3 regions of the Actinomadura sp. RB99 genome follow, and region 3 is predicted to be linked to each of the others. Evidence: riboswitches for the same ligand, from Rfam matches in the RefSeq annotation. Region 3 holds a riboswitch; each other region holds the start of a gene.
The links. A riboswitch is a leader RNA that binds a small molecule or an ion and turns the genes downstream of it on or off. The one in region 3 is predicted to bind S-adenosylmethionine.
Positions count from the first base shown of each region.

Region 1: it holds a riboswitch for S-adenosylmethionine, as region 3 does, so the genes downstream of both, thrC (threonine synthase) here and amrb99_RS40475 (aminotransferase class V-fold PLP-dependent enzyme) in region 3, are expected to answer to the same signal.
Region 2: it holds a riboswitch for S-adenosylmethionine, as region 3 does, so the genes downstream of both, amrb99_RS21495 (GNAT family protein) here and amrb99_RS40475 (aminotransferase class V-fold PLP-dependent enzyme) in region 3, are expected to answer to the same signal.

Region 1 covers NZ_JABMCA010000032.1:2,300-7,873, reverse strand. Annotated here, with positions in the region: gene amrb99_RS26115 (cation diffusion facilitator family transporter) at 1-623, shown strand, start outside; SAM riboswitch class I at 733-874, shown strand; gene thrC (threonine synthase) at 891-2,135, shown strand; gene amrb99_RS26105 (MoaD/ThiS family protein) at 2,156-2,434, shown strand; partial or broken gene amrb99_RS26100 (cold shock domain-containing protein) at 2,538-2,675, shown strand; gene amrb99_RS26095 (hypothetical protein) at 2,790-3,353, shown strand; gene groL (chaperonin GroEL) at 4,359-5,574, shown strand, end outside.
Region 2 covers NZ_JABMCA010000023.1:47,425-52,998, forward strand. Annotated here, with positions in the region: gene amrb99_RS21475 (NACHT domain-containing protein) at 1-1,171, opposite strand, end outside; gene amrb99_RS21480 (hypothetical protein) at 1,219-1,860, opposite strand; gene amrb99_RS21485 (helix-turn-helix transcriptional regulator) at 2,343-3,215, shown strand; gene amrb99_RS21490 (DUF397 domain-containing protein) at 3,266-3,472, opposite strand; SAM riboswitch class I at 3,896-3,985, shown strand; gene amrb99_RS21495 (GNAT family protein) at 3,993-4,610, shown strand; gene amrb99_RS21500 (GNAT family protein) at 4,607-5,233, shown strand; gene amrb99_RS21505 (alpha/beta hydrolase) at 5,259-5,574, opposite strand, start outside.
Region 3 covers NZ_JABMCA010000074.1:21,641-27,214, forward strand. Annotated here, with positions in the region: gene amrb99_RS40470 (SseB family protein) at 1-884, opposite strand, end outside; gene amrb99_RS40475 (aminotransferase class V-fold PLP-dependent enzyme) at 1,063-2,361, opposite strand; SAM riboswitch class IV at 2,406-2,522, opposite strand; gene amrb99_RS40480 (hypothetical protein) at 2,573-2,953, shown strand; gene amrb99_RS40485 (transglycosylase domain-containing protein) at 3,014-5,251, opposite strand.

The DNA of each region.
Region 1 (5,574 bases), on a different contig from region 3:
CCGAAGGCGACGTGTGGCTCGCCTACGGCGTCCTCGCCCTCGGCGCGGTGCTGGAGGGGACGTCCTGGGTCCGCGCGTTCACGCAGGCGCGCCGCGAGACCCGCGAGAACGGCCGCGACATCGTCGACCACGTCCGCCGGTCGCCCGACGTCACCTTCAAGGCCGCGCTGTTCGAGGACACCGCCGCCATGATCGGCCTCGCGTTCGCCGCCGCCGGGCTCGTCCTGCGGCAGCTCACCGGCTCGGAGTTCTGGGACGGCCTCGCGTCCGTCCTGATCGGCCTGCTGCTCGTCGCCGTCGCGTTCGTGCTCGGCCGCGACAGCATGGGCCTGATCATCGGCCAGGCCGCCGACCCCGCCGCGCAGCGCGAGATCCGCGCCGAGATCGCCGCGGCGCCCGGCGTCACCGGCGTCGACGAGCTGCTCACCATGCACTTCGGCCCGGACGAGCTGCTCGTCGCCGCCCGGGTCAACTTCTCCGACGCCATCAGCGCCGACCAGGCCGAGGACGTCGCCGGCGAGATCGACCGCCGGCTGAAGGAGCGCGTCCCGATCGTCCGGCACGTCTTCCTCGACCCCACCCAGCGCGCGCCCGCCCGGCCCGTCGCCGACGAGCCCGCGTGATCAAGACCACCCCCGGGGTAACGTCTCACTGGGCGGACCCACCTGTCCGCCCTCCGGTCACGTCATGTAAAGTTCGCATACGAGCTCAAAGCGCTCGATAACTGAATACCGCTCATCCAGAGGGGTGGAGGGACCGGCCCTGTGAAGCCCCGGCAACCACCCGGCTGAGGCGCACTCGCGATCCTGCGAGGCCGGCCGGGAGATGGTGCCAACTCCGGCCTGCGACCAAGGTGGCGCAGGGAAGATGGGGAGAAAGGCCTCGCCCTCATGGCACTCACGCCTGCCACTGACCTCGGACCCGCTACCGCCCTCGTCTGCCGCGAATGCGGCTCGAAGCGCGATCTCGGCCCCTTCTACGCGTGCGAGGAGTGTTTCGGCCCGCTGGAGATCGCCTACGACTTCGGCGGGATCACCCGGGCCGACATCGAGTCCGGCCCGCGCAACATCTGGCGCTACCGCGGGCTGCTGCCCGTCCCGTCGACCGTCGCCGACACCCCGAACACCGAGCCCGGCCTGACCCGGCTCGTCCGCGCCGACAACCTCGCCGAGAGCATCGGCCTGCAGCGCCTGTGGGTGAAGGACGACAGCGGCAACCCGACCCACTCCTTCAAGGACCGCGTCGTCGCGGTGGCGCTCGCCGCCGCCCGCGAGCTCGGCTTCAAGGTGCTGGCGTGCCCGTCCACCGGCAACCTCGCCAACGCGGTCGCCGCCGCCGCGGCCCGCGCCGGGATCCGCAGCGCCGTGTTCGTCCCGTCGAACCTCGAGTCCCAGAAGATCATTACGACGGCCGTGTACGGCGGGACGTTCGTCACCGTCGACGGCAACTACGACGACGTGAACCGGCTCGCGTCCGAGATCGCCGGGGAGCAGGACGACTGGGCGTTCGTCAACGTCAACGTCCGCCCGTACTACGCCGAGGGCTCCAAGACGCTCGGCTACGAGATCGCCGAGCAGCTCGGCTGGCGGCTGCCCGACCAGATCGTGGTGCCGGTCGCGTCCGGCTCCCAGCTCACCAAGATCGACAAGGCGTTCCAGGAGCTGATCAAGCTGGGCCTGGTCGAGGACAAGCCGTACCGCGTGTTCGGCGCCCAGGCCGCCGGCTGCGACCCGGTGTCCGCCGCGTTCAAGGCGGGCCACGACGTCGTCCGCCCGGTCAAGCCCGACACCATCGCCAAGTCGCTGGCCATCGGCAACCCCGCCGACGGCCCCTACGTGCTGGACGTGGCGCGCCGCACCGGCGGCGCCGTCGAGGACGTCACCGACGAGCAGGTCGTCGAGGGCATCCGGCTGCTCGCCCGCACCGAGGGCATCTTCGGCGAGACCGCCGGCGGCGTCACCGTCGGCTGCCTGCGCAAGCTCGTCGACGCCGGCACCCTCGACCCGGCCGCCGAGACCGTGATCATCAACTCCGGGGACGGGCTCAAGACGTTGGACGCCGTCGCGCCCGTCGCCAAGCCCAGCGCCAACATCGCCCCGACGCTGGAGGCGTTCCGCGCCGCCGGCCTCGCCTGAGAACGAGAAGGAGCCAGCACATGAGCAGCGTGTCCGTCCGCATCCCGACGATCCTGCGGACCTACACCGGCGGCGAGGCGGAAGTGAAGGCGGAGGGCGCGACCCTGCGCGCCGTGGTCGCCGACCTGGAGGCCAGCTACACCGGCATCGCGGCCCGCATCCTGGACGACGCCGGCAAGATCCGCCGGTTCGTCAACGTCTACGTCGGCGACGAGGACGTCCGGTTCGCCGACGGCCTCGACACCGCGACCCCCGCGGGCAGCCAGATCTCGATCATCCCCGCGGTCGCGGGCGGCTGACCGCCACCGGCCATCCGGCCGCCGTCCCCGAGCGCCGTCGCGGCCGCCGGGCGGGGTCGACTCCGATCATGCCGGGTCGACCCCGCCCGCGGCGCGGCGCCGCGGAGGCCGCGACGTCTTCGTCCACCATTCGGCGATCCGGATGGACGGCTACCGCACCCTCGAACAGGGCCGGCGCGTCGAGTTCGAGATCACCCACAGCGACCGCGGCCCCCAGACCGACGCCGTCCGCCCCCTCTGACCCGCGTGATCCGGGACTGTCCGCGCCCGGCGCCGAGAGATACGATCAAGGTCCGGTTCTCGGTACCCCGGACCACTGCCCGGCTCCAGTGATCCATGACGCAGGTGAGGTTTCATGGAGCAGTCGATGACGTGGCGGAGCGGGCCAGACGTTCCGTCCATGACCTGGCGCGGCGGGGCCGACGTCCCGTCCATGACGCTCGGGCGGATGAACGCCACTTCGCCATTTGCCTCGCTGAGGCTGAGCCATTCCGGGCTCGTCCTGACCGTCGTCCGCAAACGGTTCTTCCTGACCCCGGCCGATGTCGCCGCGGTCTATCCCTGCGTGAGATCTCCGCTCGCAAAAGGGATCGGCATCGAAGCCCGCGACGGCCAGGTACTGATCTTCTGGACCGCCGAAGGCCACGCTGTTCTCTCCGCGCTGCAAGTCGCGGGCTTCCCGATCTCATTCCAGCCGCGAAAGGCTGCCGAGGAGATTCGCGCCGCCCGCCGGCGCGTGGGCCCGATCGGATCCGCGAGACGCCGCTTCGCCCTGCGCGGCGTCTTCTTCCTGGCAGGACTCCTGTACTGCGTACTCATGAAACCTGTGCTCGCGCCGGACACCTCCTGGGCCACGGTCCTCCTCCTTCCGCTGGCGGGCATCGCCTTCTACGCCTTGCTCTCTCTCCGGCCAAAATGAGCCCGCCCTCCGCACAAGGGCATTCGTAGGACCTTAAGCCTTCCGCCGTAGCCGCTGTTCTTTCCTCACCCATTCGCTACCCTCCACAGACGGGAAGGGGAGTCTCGCGACGGCCGCTGTTGCGGCTGATAACGCCGGTTCGGTCCGCGTGCTGGAGAAGTGCGGCTCAGTCATGACAGGGCGCCGTCGTTCCTTCGCGCGGGCTCGGGAGCGAGAGATCGATGTCGTGCACGTGACACTGAGCCCAGCGCGAGGGCCCCGACCAAAGTCGCTCACGGCCTGCGGCGGCGGCGCGCCCCCGTGACCACCGGTCGCCGATTCGGAGCCCAGGCGCGCGGGGATCGACCGGCGTCTGTCAGTTGCGAGACGGTGTGGCCGCGGGCTCGTGAACACGTCCTTGCGCCTGCCCAGCTCGCTGCGCCGCTGGCGGAAGGGCCGTCCGACCCGCGGCGTGCGCGCCTGGCGCTGTAGCCGACCGGCGGCGGACGTGGTTGCTCGTGGTGGGCCCTCCATCGCCATGCTGCGGAGCACATATGCTCACTGCATCGACGGCGATGAGGACACCATGAACCGGCGCATCGACGCAGCGCCGGTGGCTCCTCCTACTCCGGTCGCGGAACGCGCGGAACGGATCGCCACCCTTGCCTCCCGCCCTCGGGCACGTGTTCCGCGGCTGTTCCGCGAATACCGGCGCACGACCGCATGCACCGGGGCACGTCGGCACATGTCCGGCGGTGAGTCGCGACCCTCCGATGCAGGTCAGGGCGAGTTCGGCGAGGTCGGCGAAGACGAGTGCGGCGAGGCTGTGCGGCGCTTGCACTCGGCAGGGTAGAGTGCTAAAAAACGGTTGGCACTCTACTGTGGAGAGTGACAGCTTCACAGTCTGGGTCGGGGCGACGAGGCCCCAGTCCGGTGGCGGAATGGCAGCCGCCGGGCACGGGGCCGTCCGTCGCGGGCGTCGGCTCGATCCTTTAAGCCACCTTGTTCCGGGAGGACTAGGAGCCTATGGCTGCAAAGATGATCGCGTTCGACGAGGAGGCCCGGCGCGGCCTCGAGCGCGGCATGAACCAGCTCGCCGACGCCGTGAAGGTGACCCTCGGTCCCAAGGGCCGCAACGTCGTGCTGGAGAAGAAGTGGGGCGCCCCCACGATCACCAACGACGGTGTGTCGATCGCCAAGGAGATCGAGCTCGAGGACGCCTGGGAGAAGATCGGCGCCGAGCTCGTCAAGGAAGTGGCGAAGAAGACCGACGACGTAGCCGGTGACGGCACGACGACGGCGACCGTGCTGGCCCAGGCGCTGGTCCGCGAGGGCCTGCGCAACGTGGCCGCCGGCGCCAACCCGATGTCGCTGAAGCGCGGCATCGAGGCCGCGGTCGAGCGGGTCAGCGAGGAGCTGTCCAAGCTGGCCAAGGACGTGGAGACCAAGGAGCAGATCGCCTCCACGGCGTCCATCTCCGCGGGCGACCCGCAGATCGGCGAGATGATCGCCGAGGCGATGGACAAGGTCGGCAAGGAAGGCGTCATCACGGTCGAGGAGAGCCAGACCTTCGGTCTGGAGCTCGAGCTGACCGAGGGCATGCGCTTCGACAAGGGCTACATCTCGCACTACTTCGTGACCGACCCCGAGCGGATGGAGGCGGTCCTCGAGGACCCGTACATCCTGATCGTTCAGGGCAAGGCGTCGGCCAACAAGGACCTGCTGCCCGTCCTCGAGGGCGTCATGCAGTCCGGCAAGCCGCTGCTGATCATCGCGGAGGACGTCGAGGGCGAGGCCCTGGCGACCCTGGTCGTCAACAAGATCCGCGGCATCTTCAAGTCCGTGGCCGTGAAGGCCCCGGGCTTCGGCGACCGCCGCAAGGCCATGCTCGGCGACATCGCCACGCTGACCGGCGGCCAGGTCATCAGCGAGGACGTGGGTCTCAAGCTGGAGAACACCACGACCGACATGCTGGGCCGCGCCCGCAAGGTCGTCATCACCAAGGACGAGACCACCATCGTGGACGGCGCCGGTGACGCCAACGAGATCGCGGGCCGGGTCAACCAGATCCGCACCGAGATCGACAACACCGACTCCGACTACGACCGCGAGAAGCTCCAGGAGCGCCTGGCCAAGCTCGCGGGCGGTGTCGCGGTCATCAAGGCCGGCGCCGCGACGGAGGTCGAGCTCAAGGAGCGCAAGCACCGCATCGAGGACGCCGTCCGCAACGCGAAGGCCGCGG
Region 2 (5,574 bases), on a different contig from region 3:
GCCATTGCCGGACGGCCTGCCGCTGGCCGCTCGTCACCTCGTCGACGCCGTCCACGAGGAGCAGGGCACGGCCGGACAGCAGCCGCCGGTGCACCCAGCCGCGCGGCATGATCCCGGCGAGGTTGCCAGCGACGTCGTCGAGGAACTCTTCCGGACGCGGCAGCGCGCCGCCCGCATGACTGCGCAGCTTGATGAGGAACGGGACGGAGCCGTTCCACTCGCTGAGCGGGCCGGTGAAGGATCCGCGCGCCGCCGTGATGGCGAGCCAGCGCAGCAGGGTGCTCTTTCCGCCGCCCGCTTCGCCGCGCAGCAACATCAGCCGGTGGTCGCCCAACGCGGCCTCGACGCGGACGGCGCCCGTGCGCACCTGGTCGCGCCATTCGCTGAGGGGTACGGCCTGCGGCGCCCGGTGCAGGCTGCGCGCGCTCTCGTCGGAGACGTTCAGGCTGATGTAGGCGACGCTGAGCGTGGTCTGCGGGCGGGTGAGCCGCTCGAAGCGGACGCCGAACAGTTCCAGCGTGTCGAGGGATTCGCTGATGGAGGCGAGGTAGCGGCGCGTGAACTCCTCGTCGTCCGCCTCGCCTTCGGGGGCGGTGAGGGTGCGTGCCGGAAGCCGGGCGAGGACGGCTCCGACCTGGTCGGCGAGCCCGCTGAGCCGTCCGAGCATCTCGGCGGACGCGCGCGGCGCGAACTCCGGCAGGTGGATGACGATGCGCGCCAGGCAGTCGCAGCACTCGTCGAGTATTACTTCGTAAAGGTGGGCGCCGACCTCGCCCAACTCGAACTCGGCGCGCCGCGCGGGAAGCCGCGACCGCAGGCTCCGCGCGAGCTTCACCGGGTCGGCGTCCGCCGCGAAGAATGCGTCATCAGAGAGGTCGGCGTTGTCGAGCGTCCGGACGACCTCGAACAGCGCGCCCTCGCGGTCGCCGTCGGTGAGACCGCCGAACTCGTTCCCGGCGAACGTCAGGAGCCGCTCCGCCACCGCGTCGGCGATGCCTTCGAACTGCCGCTGGACGCGCCGCCGCTTGATCTCGTCCGGGAACCCGGTCCTGATCAGTTCGGTGAGGTCCTTGCCGGCGGCGTCCCTGGTGGAACGCCCGGCGAGCCATCGCCCGACGGCCAGCCGCGCCACCGATGCCCCCACCCGCAACGCGGCCACCTCAACCGACATGGCGCCTCCGACGAGACCGGCTGAGCCATTATGGCGAGAACCCAGTCTCAGGCGACCGCCATTGAGGAATCCTCGGCTGCCCCCGAAAATCCCGATGGCACGTGGACGAACCCTCGCCGCCGGCGCGCGGCGACACAGACGCGCAGGTCGGGCTGGTAGGACGCCGGGCATATCCCGTCGTACCCATGCTTGACGATCGCCCAGTAGATGTCCTCGGAGACGGCGAGGACGAGCGGCGAGCAGCTCACTCGGAGGCACTTCTTCAGTTTTGGCGCGTCCAGCAAGCGGCACGCCAGGTCGATGGCCTCCCCGAACGGACCGTTCTCGTCCCGGTGGATCTCGCCCGCGTGCACGGCGGCCCGTAAGCGCATGCAGCGGCTCGGCCGGTCCTCCGCTGAGATCGACTCGTTGTACTCGGTGAGCTGACGCGCGAGCCTCGGCACAAGCCGGGACAGCAGATACGTCTTGGGCAGCTCGTCGACCGGATGGAACAGCGCGAGGACACCGTCACCGCGGTCCTCGAACGGATCGCACCACCGGTCCTCGATGCCCGTGTACGTCATGGCCTGCTTCAACTGACCGTAGATCTGGCTCCGCAACTCCTGCTTGATCGGGTTCGTGCGAAGCGCCGCCGTCGAATTCTCCAGGTCGACGACGAGAATGCTCCTGTGCACAGGGTTGCTGCTCACCGGAGCGCCCCCAATCCCGCACGACCCCAGGGCCGTGCGCGTCCCCGCCGCGTGCGGCGTGACTCGGAGGACCGGCCGCGCGGAGTGCGCGGCCCGGGGCCCGACCGAGGCACCGTCGCCCGCCGGGCCGGGATGCAGACCGTTCCGGTGCGGGGATTCCGAACAGTCTTGACGCGACAATCGATCTCTTGAACGAGCCGGCTAGTTGCAGTCTGAGTTGGTTCTACCCGCCATGCAAGGTGCATAGCCACGTGCATCACGAGGGGAAGCTGATTGTGACCTCGCAGGTGAGGTTGCGCCCCCTCCGCATCGCCTGTGAGATTCCCTGATTGGGAGTTTCAGGGTGGTCGCTGCTCACTTACAAGGCTGGTAGAGCGGCAGTTGGGTCTGGCGGCACTCGCAGGTGTCCTCTATTCTTTCTCTGCAAGTTGCATAATCCCTTCGAAGCCCCGCTGGACCTCGCGACACGGCTTGGAGGAAACATGGCGGCTGCCCCGACCGTTCGCCAGCGCCGGCTGGGTGCCGAGTTGCGGCGGTTGAGGGAGAGTCTCGGCCCGACCGCCGAAGAGATCGCGACCAGGCTCGACTGGTCGCCTTCCAAGCTCAGCCGCATCGAGAACGCCCGCATCGGCGTGCGAGTCTCCGATGTTCGCCTGCTCCTTGAGTTGTACGGGGTCGAAGAGGGGCACAGGGAAGAGATCGTTGCGCTCGCGACCAGTGCGACGAAGCGAGGCTGGTGGGACGCCTACCGCCATACGTTGCCCGAGCGGTTCGCCGCCTACGTTGCGTTGGAGGACGAGGCGACCGCGGCGCATCTCTACAGCACCCATACAGTGCCCGCCCTGCTGCAGACCAGAGAGTATGCGCGCAGCGTCATCGAGACCAGCCGTCTCGTAACGCAGATGTCAACGGGGAAGGTAGCCCGCAACGTGGACGCGCGAATGCGGCGGCAAGAGCTGCTCAAAAGGCCGGATCCGCTTTCCTACTCCGCTGTCGTCGACGAGTCGGTCCTGCTGCGCCTGGTCGGTGACGAAGGGATCATGCGGCGCCAATTGGAATGGCTGCTCGAAGTGGCGGAGCTTCCCAACGTTCACATCTTTGTGCAGCGTCTGCAGGCGCATCGTGAACCTATAATCGGAGAGGCGTTCACGCTGCTGCGGTTCGCGCCGGCATACGATGTTCAATTTCCCGACGTGGCCTACATTGACAGCTTCACGATGCAAATGGACCTTCAGGATGACGAGATAACCGAGAGGTACCGGAGAGCCTGGAAAGCCTTGAGGGCTTCCTCGATGGACCCCGACGACTCGGTTCGGTACATCGCGCGCACGGCGCAGGAGAAGTGGTCCGAATGAAGATGCGCGGCCTCCGCCAGGGTGCCCGGGAGGAGGCCGCGGTGGCGCCGTCACTGCAGGTCGAGGTCGCCCGCCTTGGCTTTGGCGAGGAAGGTCGTGAACACCTCTGATGCAAGGGTGAGAACCGGGCCGTCGGGGCCGGTCTTGGTGTCACGTACACCGAGCTTTCCTGCTGCGATGCGCGCCACTTCGACGCAGTTCGAGTCGGCGACGCAGCGAGAACTCTTGCGCCAATGAGATTCCGTTGTAGCGGACACGTAACGTGATCTTTCTAGGTTCGTTGATAGGTGAGAATCTCACAGCACCGGACGCAAGGTGCCTTTTGCCGCTCCAGTGGTGCGGCCGGAACATGATGCGTTGGAGCGGTGAAGTTTCCAAGGAGCATTTCCCCTGGAAGGGGTTTCATAATACTCACCGCGAAGTAATATGCAAGCTCTGGAAGGTCAAGTTCCGGACGCTGTTCAGGTGGTGAGAAGGGGGTGACATAAGTCGCATGAAGGAGGAAAGCGGGCGCCTGCTGAGATCGCAGATCGGCCCGAACTGAGAGAGTTCGGGTGCTCACCCTCGCTATAGATCTGCGGGTCCTTGGAGGCCCTCCGCCGTGCTGTGGGATCAGACCGGCGGTGCGCTCGGAAGCGTGTTGACGGGGGGTGGGTGGGGCGGGCAGGATGCGGGGGTTGTGATCATCTAGAGGACCTGAGGGACCTGGCCCTGGGACGGTCCGGCAACCTGCCTTCGCGGCAAGGTGCCAATGCCAGGAGCGATGAGGAGAAGCTCATGGGCGTACGCCTTGATGTTCCTGTGCTGGCCGGGACGCTCGTCCGGCTGGAGCCGCTGTCGTTGGAGCATGTGCCGCAGCTGGCGGAGGCCGCCGAGGAGAACCGGTCGTCGTACGGGTTCACGCTCGTGCCTGGGGCGGCGGACATGGAGTCCTATGTCGCCGGGCAGCTCGCGCGGCCCGGGCTGACGCCGTTCGCGCAGGTCAGGGTCGCGGACGGGAAGGCGGTCGGGCACACCGGCCTCTGGGATCCGCGGACGTGGCCCGGCACGGACCGGCTGTGCGCGATCGAGGTCGGCTGGACGTGGCTGGCCGCGTCCGCGCAGGGCACCGCCATCAACGTCGAGGCGAAGAAGCTGCTGTTCACCTACGCCTTCGAGACGCTGGGCGTGGCGCGCGTCGATCTCAAGACGGATGCGCGGAACGAGCGGTCGCGGCGGGCGATCGAGCGGCTCGGCGTGCACTTCGAGGGCGTCCTGCGGAGCTGGTCGCCGTCGTGGGCGCCGGGCGAGGAGGGCACGCTGCGCGACTCGGCGATGTTCTCGGTGGTCGAGTCGGAGTGGCCGTCGGTGAAGACGGCCATGACGAACCGGCTGGCGGGGACCGTCGCGAGGTGACGGCGAACGGGTTTCCCGGGCGCGTGCCGGTGCTGGACGGGACGGTGGTACGGCTGGAGCCGCTGTCGATGCGGCATGTGTCCGAGCTCGCGGAGGCCGCCGAGGAGAACAGGTCGTCGTACGGCTTCACACCGGTGCCCTCCGCGGCCGGCATGGAGGCGTACGTCTCCGACAAGCTCGACCGTCCTGAACTCATGGCGTTCGCACAGGTCAGAGTGGCGGATGGGAGGGCGGTCGGGCATACCGCGCTGTTGCATCCGCAGCCATGGCCCGGCCGGGACCGGTTGCGCGCGGTCGAGATCGGGTGGACGTGGCTGGCGGCGTCCGCGCAGGGCACCGGCATGAACGTCGAGGCGAAGAAGCTCCTGTTCGGCTACGCGTTCGAGACGCTGGGCGTGGCCCGCGTGGAGCTGAAGACGGATGCGCGGAACGAGCGGTCGCGGCGGGCGATCGAGCGGCTCGGCGCGCATTTCGAGGGCGTCCTGCGCAGTTACTCGGAGTCGTGGGTCGCCGGTGAGGAAGGCGAGTTGCGCGACACCGCCGTGTTCTCCGTGATCGCCGCCGAGTGGCCGTCCGTGGAGACGACGATGGCGAACCGCCTGGCAGAGGCCGTCCAGCCCTGACAGCACCGCCACCTGTGGTGGGCGATCAGTGCGGGGTCAGCGAGTTCAGGAGTTCGCGGCCGTGCTGCCAGGAGCCCAGGTCGCTGGCGGAGTTGATGTGTCCGCATGCGTCCACCAGATGAAATCGTGCCTCCCAGCGCGCCGCGAATGCGGCGGCCGTCTCGGGAGTGCAGTACGGGTCGTCGACGCTGGCCACCACCAGGGCCGGGCATGGCAACGGCTGCGCTGACACGTCGGTGAACGTCGAGGCCGCCTGGCGTGGGAACGCCGGGCCCGCTGGGTCGGGCGGCGCGACCAGGAACGCGCCGCCCACCGGGCTTGAGGGATTCTTGAGCAGCCAG
Region 3 (5,574 bases):
TCGATCTCGCGGGTCCGCCACGGGAAGCCGGGGCGGCCGGGGCGGAGCGTGTAGTCGGTGTCGTCCGGGACGGGCAGCAGGATCTCGGTGTCCGCCATCGTCTGCAGGAACAGGTCGTGGTCGTTGTTCGCAGCGGCGCGCAGCAGTTCGCGTTCGACGTCGTTGGCGGGGTGGAACTCGGGCCGGGCCGGTTCGCGGGGCGCCTCGCGGGGCAGCTCGCGGTGCTGGCCCTGCAGCTCCTCCCACGGCGACTCGTCCGACGGCGGCGATGACGGGGCCGGCGGCGACGGGGCCGAGGGGGCCGGCGGCGCTGCGGCCTGAGCCGGAGCGGGTGGCGCCGCGGGCTCGGGAGCGGGTTCGGGAGCCGGTTCCGGTGCGGGCTCCGCCACGGGGGCGGGCGGCTCCGGCGCCGGCGGTGCCGCCGGGGCAGGCGTAGATGCGGGTGCGGGTGCCGGGGCGGCGGACGCGAGGTCGGGGCGGCCGACCTGCGGCGGGCGGCCGTCGCCGTCGGCGACCTGCCGGACGAACCAGGCGGGCATCCGCGCCTCGATCGGCAGCGGGACGCCGCCCGGGTGGCCGGGCGCGTCGACGGCCAGCCACCAGCGGGCGTCGGGCCAGGTCTCGGCGAGGTCGCCGAAGCGCAGCGTCATGAAGTGCCGCCAGGACGGGCCGAGGCACGCGCGCATCGCGGCGGCGGAGGTGTAGGCGAGGACGTGGACGCGGCCGTCCTCCTCGCGGGTCGGCCAGGCGGGCCCCGACCGCCCGGCGAGCACCCCGTCGACGGCGTCGTCCGGGACGGGCACCACGAGCTCGCTGCCCGCGAGGATGCGGAAGTAGCCCTCCTGGTCTCCGGCCCGTACGCTCTCCTCCAGTCGGCGTTCCAAGTCCGACGTGGGTCGCCACGCGTCGGCCACCGCCGCCACCCCCTGTTTCGTCCGTGCTCATCCCCGACCCGCCGGGTCCCGGTGGGAGATCCGGCGGGAAGTAGCGCGACTGCCTACGCTACAGGGGCGAACAGGACCAAAGGCCATAAACGTCTGTGCTCGCCGGCGAGTCCGCAGGTCAGCGCGGTGCCAGTCGCGCCAGCGCGGTGCACAGCCGGTCGATGTGCTCCTCGGTGGTCCCGATCCCGATGCTCGCGCGGACGGCCGCCCCCTCGCCGCCGCAGCCGGCGGAGTCGTCCCCGCCCAGCAGGTGCCGGACGAGCGGGTGCGCGCAGAACTTGCCGTCCCGCACGCCGATGCCGTGCTCACCGGACAGCGTAAGCGCCACGTCGCGCGCGTTCCAGCCGGTCACGGTGAAAGACACGATTCCCACGCGCGGCGACCGGTCGCCCCACAGGGTGAGCTCGCGGACGTGGGGGAGCGCGGCGAGCCCGGCGCGCAGCCGGGCGAGGAGCCGCTCCTCGCGGGCGGCGAGCGCGTCCCAGCCGGCGGCGGTGAGGGCCTCGCAGGCGGCGGCGAGCGCGATGACGCCGAGGACGTTGGGGGTGCCGGCCTCGTGCCGCTGCTCCGCCGCCGGCGCCCACCGGACCGCGCCGGCGACGGACGCGCTGGCGCCGCCGCCCTTGAGGTACGGGTCGGCTGCGCGCAGCCAGTCGGCGCGCCCGGCGAGCACGCCCGCGCCGAACGGTGCGTACAGCTTGTGGCCGGAGAACGCGACGTAGTCCAGGCCGAGCGCGGTCATGTCGAGCGGGCGGTGCGGGACGAGCTGCGCGGCGTCCACCGCGATGCGGGCGCCGTGCCGGCGGGCGACCTGCGCCAGCTCGCGGATCGGCCACAGCTCGCCGGTGACGTTGGACGCGGCGGTGACGACGAGCAGCCGCGCGCCGACCGGGGTCGCGGCGAGCGCGCGGTCGGCGGCGCCGATCGCCTCGGCGGGCGTGGCGGGGACGGGGAGCCGCACGGGCCGCTTCCACGGGAGCAGCGACGCGTGGTGCTCGGAGTCGAACACGACGACGCTCGTCCCGGACGGGACGGCGTGCGCGAGCAGGTTCATCGCGTCGGTGGTGTTGCGGGTGAACACGACGGCGGCGCGGCGCCACGCGCCGAGGAACTCGCGGACGGTCTCGCGCGCGCTCTCGTACGCCTCCGTCGTGACCTGCGAGGCGTAGCCGGCGCCGCGATGCACGCTGCTGTAGTAGGGCAGCGCACGGGTGACGGCCTCGTGCACCGCCTCCAGACAAGGCGCGCTGGCGGCGTAGTCGAGGTTGGCGTAGGGGACGTGGCGGCCGTCGTTCAGCGGGACGGGCGCGTCCGCGCCGACGACGCGCGGGAAGGCGCGAACTTCCCGTGCGGTGCCCGGCGTCTCAGCAGGCGTGAGCGGGGCGAGGGACGGTGCGGAGGCGAGCGTGGCGGGCATGCCGGTTCCTTCCGGGGTCAGGGACCCCGGGGCCGTGCCTGCGGGATCCGCGCTTGCCGGAACGCGGTGCCGCGTCCGGCCAGGTCCTCACCCGGGGCACCCCATCGCGGACGAAGGGTTGCCGGCCAGCGAGCCGGGGCTTGGCGCTGGCGCTCATGACCTAGTGCGGAAGTATATGCGGAGCCTGTGGCAGATCAAGGGGGAGGGTGCGATGCGGTACCGGGTGGTTCGGGCGCTTGCCGGGGGCGTGGTGATGCTCGGCGTGTCCGGCCTGCTGGGCGCGTGCGGGGCGCTGGGGGGCAACTCCGGCCAGGTCTGCAGCGACACCAAGAAGGCGTTCCAGCAGTACATCACCCAGGTCAGGAGCGTGCCGGCGGCGGAGCCCGCGCAGTGGGGCCAGGCGACGCAGCGGCTCGCGACCCGCCTCGACGCGCTGGCGAAGGAGGCCGACGACGGGGCGCTGAAGAAGGCGCTGCGGGCCGAGTCGCAGCGGCTGCGCGCGGCGGCCACGACCGTCGGCACCGGGGACGCCTCGCAGCTCAGCGCCGTGATGAACGACACACCGGCCCGTATCGGAAAGGCATGCGCCTAGCGGCACGGGGTGGGGCGGACGCGCAGAGGCCCGGCGGTGCGACCGCCGGGCCCCTCGCGCTCAGTTGAACATCTGGCCGCCGGTGCCGTCGCCGGTACCGCCGCCGCCGTCGTTCCCTCCACCGCCGTCGGTGCCGCCGCCGTTGCCGCCGCCGTCGGTGCCTCCACCGCCGTTCCCGCCGCCGTCACCGCCGCCGGGCAGCGTCGGGATGATGGTCGGCAGGTCCGTCGGCGGCTTCGGCTGGCGCGGCCCGCCCGTCCCGCCGGAGGGACGGTGCGTCGGGCCGTCGGTGCGCGGCCCCTCGGTGCTCGGCGCGCCGCCGCCCGGCGACGGGACGCCCCAGCCGCTGCCCGGCGTCTCCGACGGCGACCCGAACGTCTTCGGGTCGTAGCCCTTGATGTCGACCGCGTCGGTCATGTACGAGCGCCAGATCTGGGTGGGCAGCTGCCCGCCGTAGGAGCCGTACCCGGGGATGTTCAGCGCCTTGTTGTCCTCGCGGAACATCGCCACGCTCGTCGCCATCTGCGGGACGAACCCGTTGAACCAGATCGCCCGGCCCTCGTCGGTGGTGCCGGTCTTGCCGGCGACGTCGCGGCCGTCGGGCAGCTGCGCGCCGGTGCCGGTGCCGCCCTGGACGACCTGCTGCATCGCGTACGTGGCGTCCCGCGCGACCTGGGTGCCGAACGCCCGCTCGCCCTTCTCGGAGAACTTGCGGGCCTGGCCCTCGTTGTCGGTCACCGACTTCACCACGTACGGCTGCCGGTACACGCCCTCGTCGGCGAACGTCGCGTACACCCCGGCCTGCTGCACCGGGTGCAGCGACACGATGCCGAGCGGGAACGACGCCGCGGCGCGCTGGTCCGGCGTCATCTGCGACGCCGAGATGCCGAGCTTCTCGGCCATCGCGGCGATCTTGTCGTTGCCGATGTCCTGGCCGAGGTTGACGTAGGCGGTGTTGACCGAGTGCTCGGTCGCGGTGACGAGGTTGATGTTCCCGAAGCTCTCGCCGCTGTCGTTCTTGATGGAGTGGCCGCCGAAGTACTGCGGGGAGCTGCCGTCATAGGTGTCGGACAGGCTCTTGCCGTCCTCCAGCGCGGCGGCCAGCGCGATCGGCTTGAAGCCCGACCCGGCCTGCGCGGTGTCGTAGAACGCGCTGCTCGCCGCCTCCGTCAGGTAGTCGCGGCCGCCGTAGAAGGCCAGCACCTGCCCGGTGTTCGGGTCGACCGACACCAGCCCGGTCCGGATCTTCTTGCTCGTCCCGGCCGGGACGTTGTTCTCCACGGCCTGCTTCGCCGCGTCCATCAGCCGCTTGTCGAACGTCGTGGTGATCTTCAGGCCGCTGCGGTTGATCTCGTCCTCGGTGTAGCCGCGCCGCTCCTCCAGCTCCTTCTTGGCCAGGTTGACCATGTAGCCCTTCTGGCCCTTGAGGACGTCGGTGATCTTCTCCTTGCCGGGTGCCGGGAACGTCATCGACGCGGCGTCGGCGGGGGACAGCGCCCCGTCCCGGACCATGTTGTTCACCACGGCGTGCCAGCGCTGCTCGGCGTAGACGCGGTGCTGGCCGGTCGGGTCGGCGAAGTTGCTCGGCTGCTGGATCGCGGCCGCCAGGTACGCCGACTCGGCGGGCGTGAGGTCCTTGACGTCCTTGTTGTAGTAGGCGTGCGCGGCGGCCTGCACACCGTAGGCGTCGCGGCCGAAGTAGATGGTGTTGAGGTACTGCTCGAGGATCCAGTCCTTGGACTTCTCCCGGCCCACCTTCAAGGAGACCATGATCTCCTTGAGCTTGCGGGTGACCGAGCGCTCCTTGCCGATGCCGCCGTAGTAGTTGCGGACCATCTGCTGGGTGATGGTGGAGCCGCCCTGCAGCTGCTCGCCGGTCGCGGTGGACCAGAACGCCCGCGCGGTGCCCTGGATCGACACGCCCGGGTCCTGGTAGAAGCTGCGGTTCTCGGCCGCGATGACCGCGTCGCGGGTGCTCTTCGGGATCTGGTCGAACTTCACCGCGTCCCGGTTCATGCCGGTCTTGGCGATCAGGGTCTTGCCGTCGGAGTAGTAGAAGGCGGGCCCCTGCGCGAGCGCCTGCTGCTGCGGCGAGGGGACCGGCGTGAAGATGTAGGCGATCGCGAACGCCGCGACGAGGAACCCGAGGATGCCGAGCAGCGTGAACAGGATGCGCCGCAGGTAGCGGACGCGACGGCTGCGCGGCTTCTTCGGTCCCTTGCCGCCACCGCCGCCGCCCGAACCGCCGCCGGGGCCGCGCCCCGGCGGGCCTCCTTGCCTCGACGACGCAGCCGACATGGTCTTGGTATCTCCGGCCGGGGAGCCGCTCACACCAGCGCTTCCGGAGCCGTCCGGATCGTCCCGCCCGGGGCGGTCGTTATCGGGGGACGTGCCCTTTTCGGTGGCCGGAGCGCCCGGCCCGGCGGCGGGGGATTGCGCGGTCGCGGCGGGCGCCGCGCTCTCCGCAGGGCTCTCCCCGGCGCTCTCCACAGGGCCCTCTGCGGGCTCCTTGTCGCGATTCTGAGATATGTCGGTGTTCGGGGAGTTTTTCAGGTCTGGGGTGGTTTCTCCGGAGTCCACGGTGAGCGTCGCCGTCCGGGCCGCGGGGGCCTGCGCCGCGC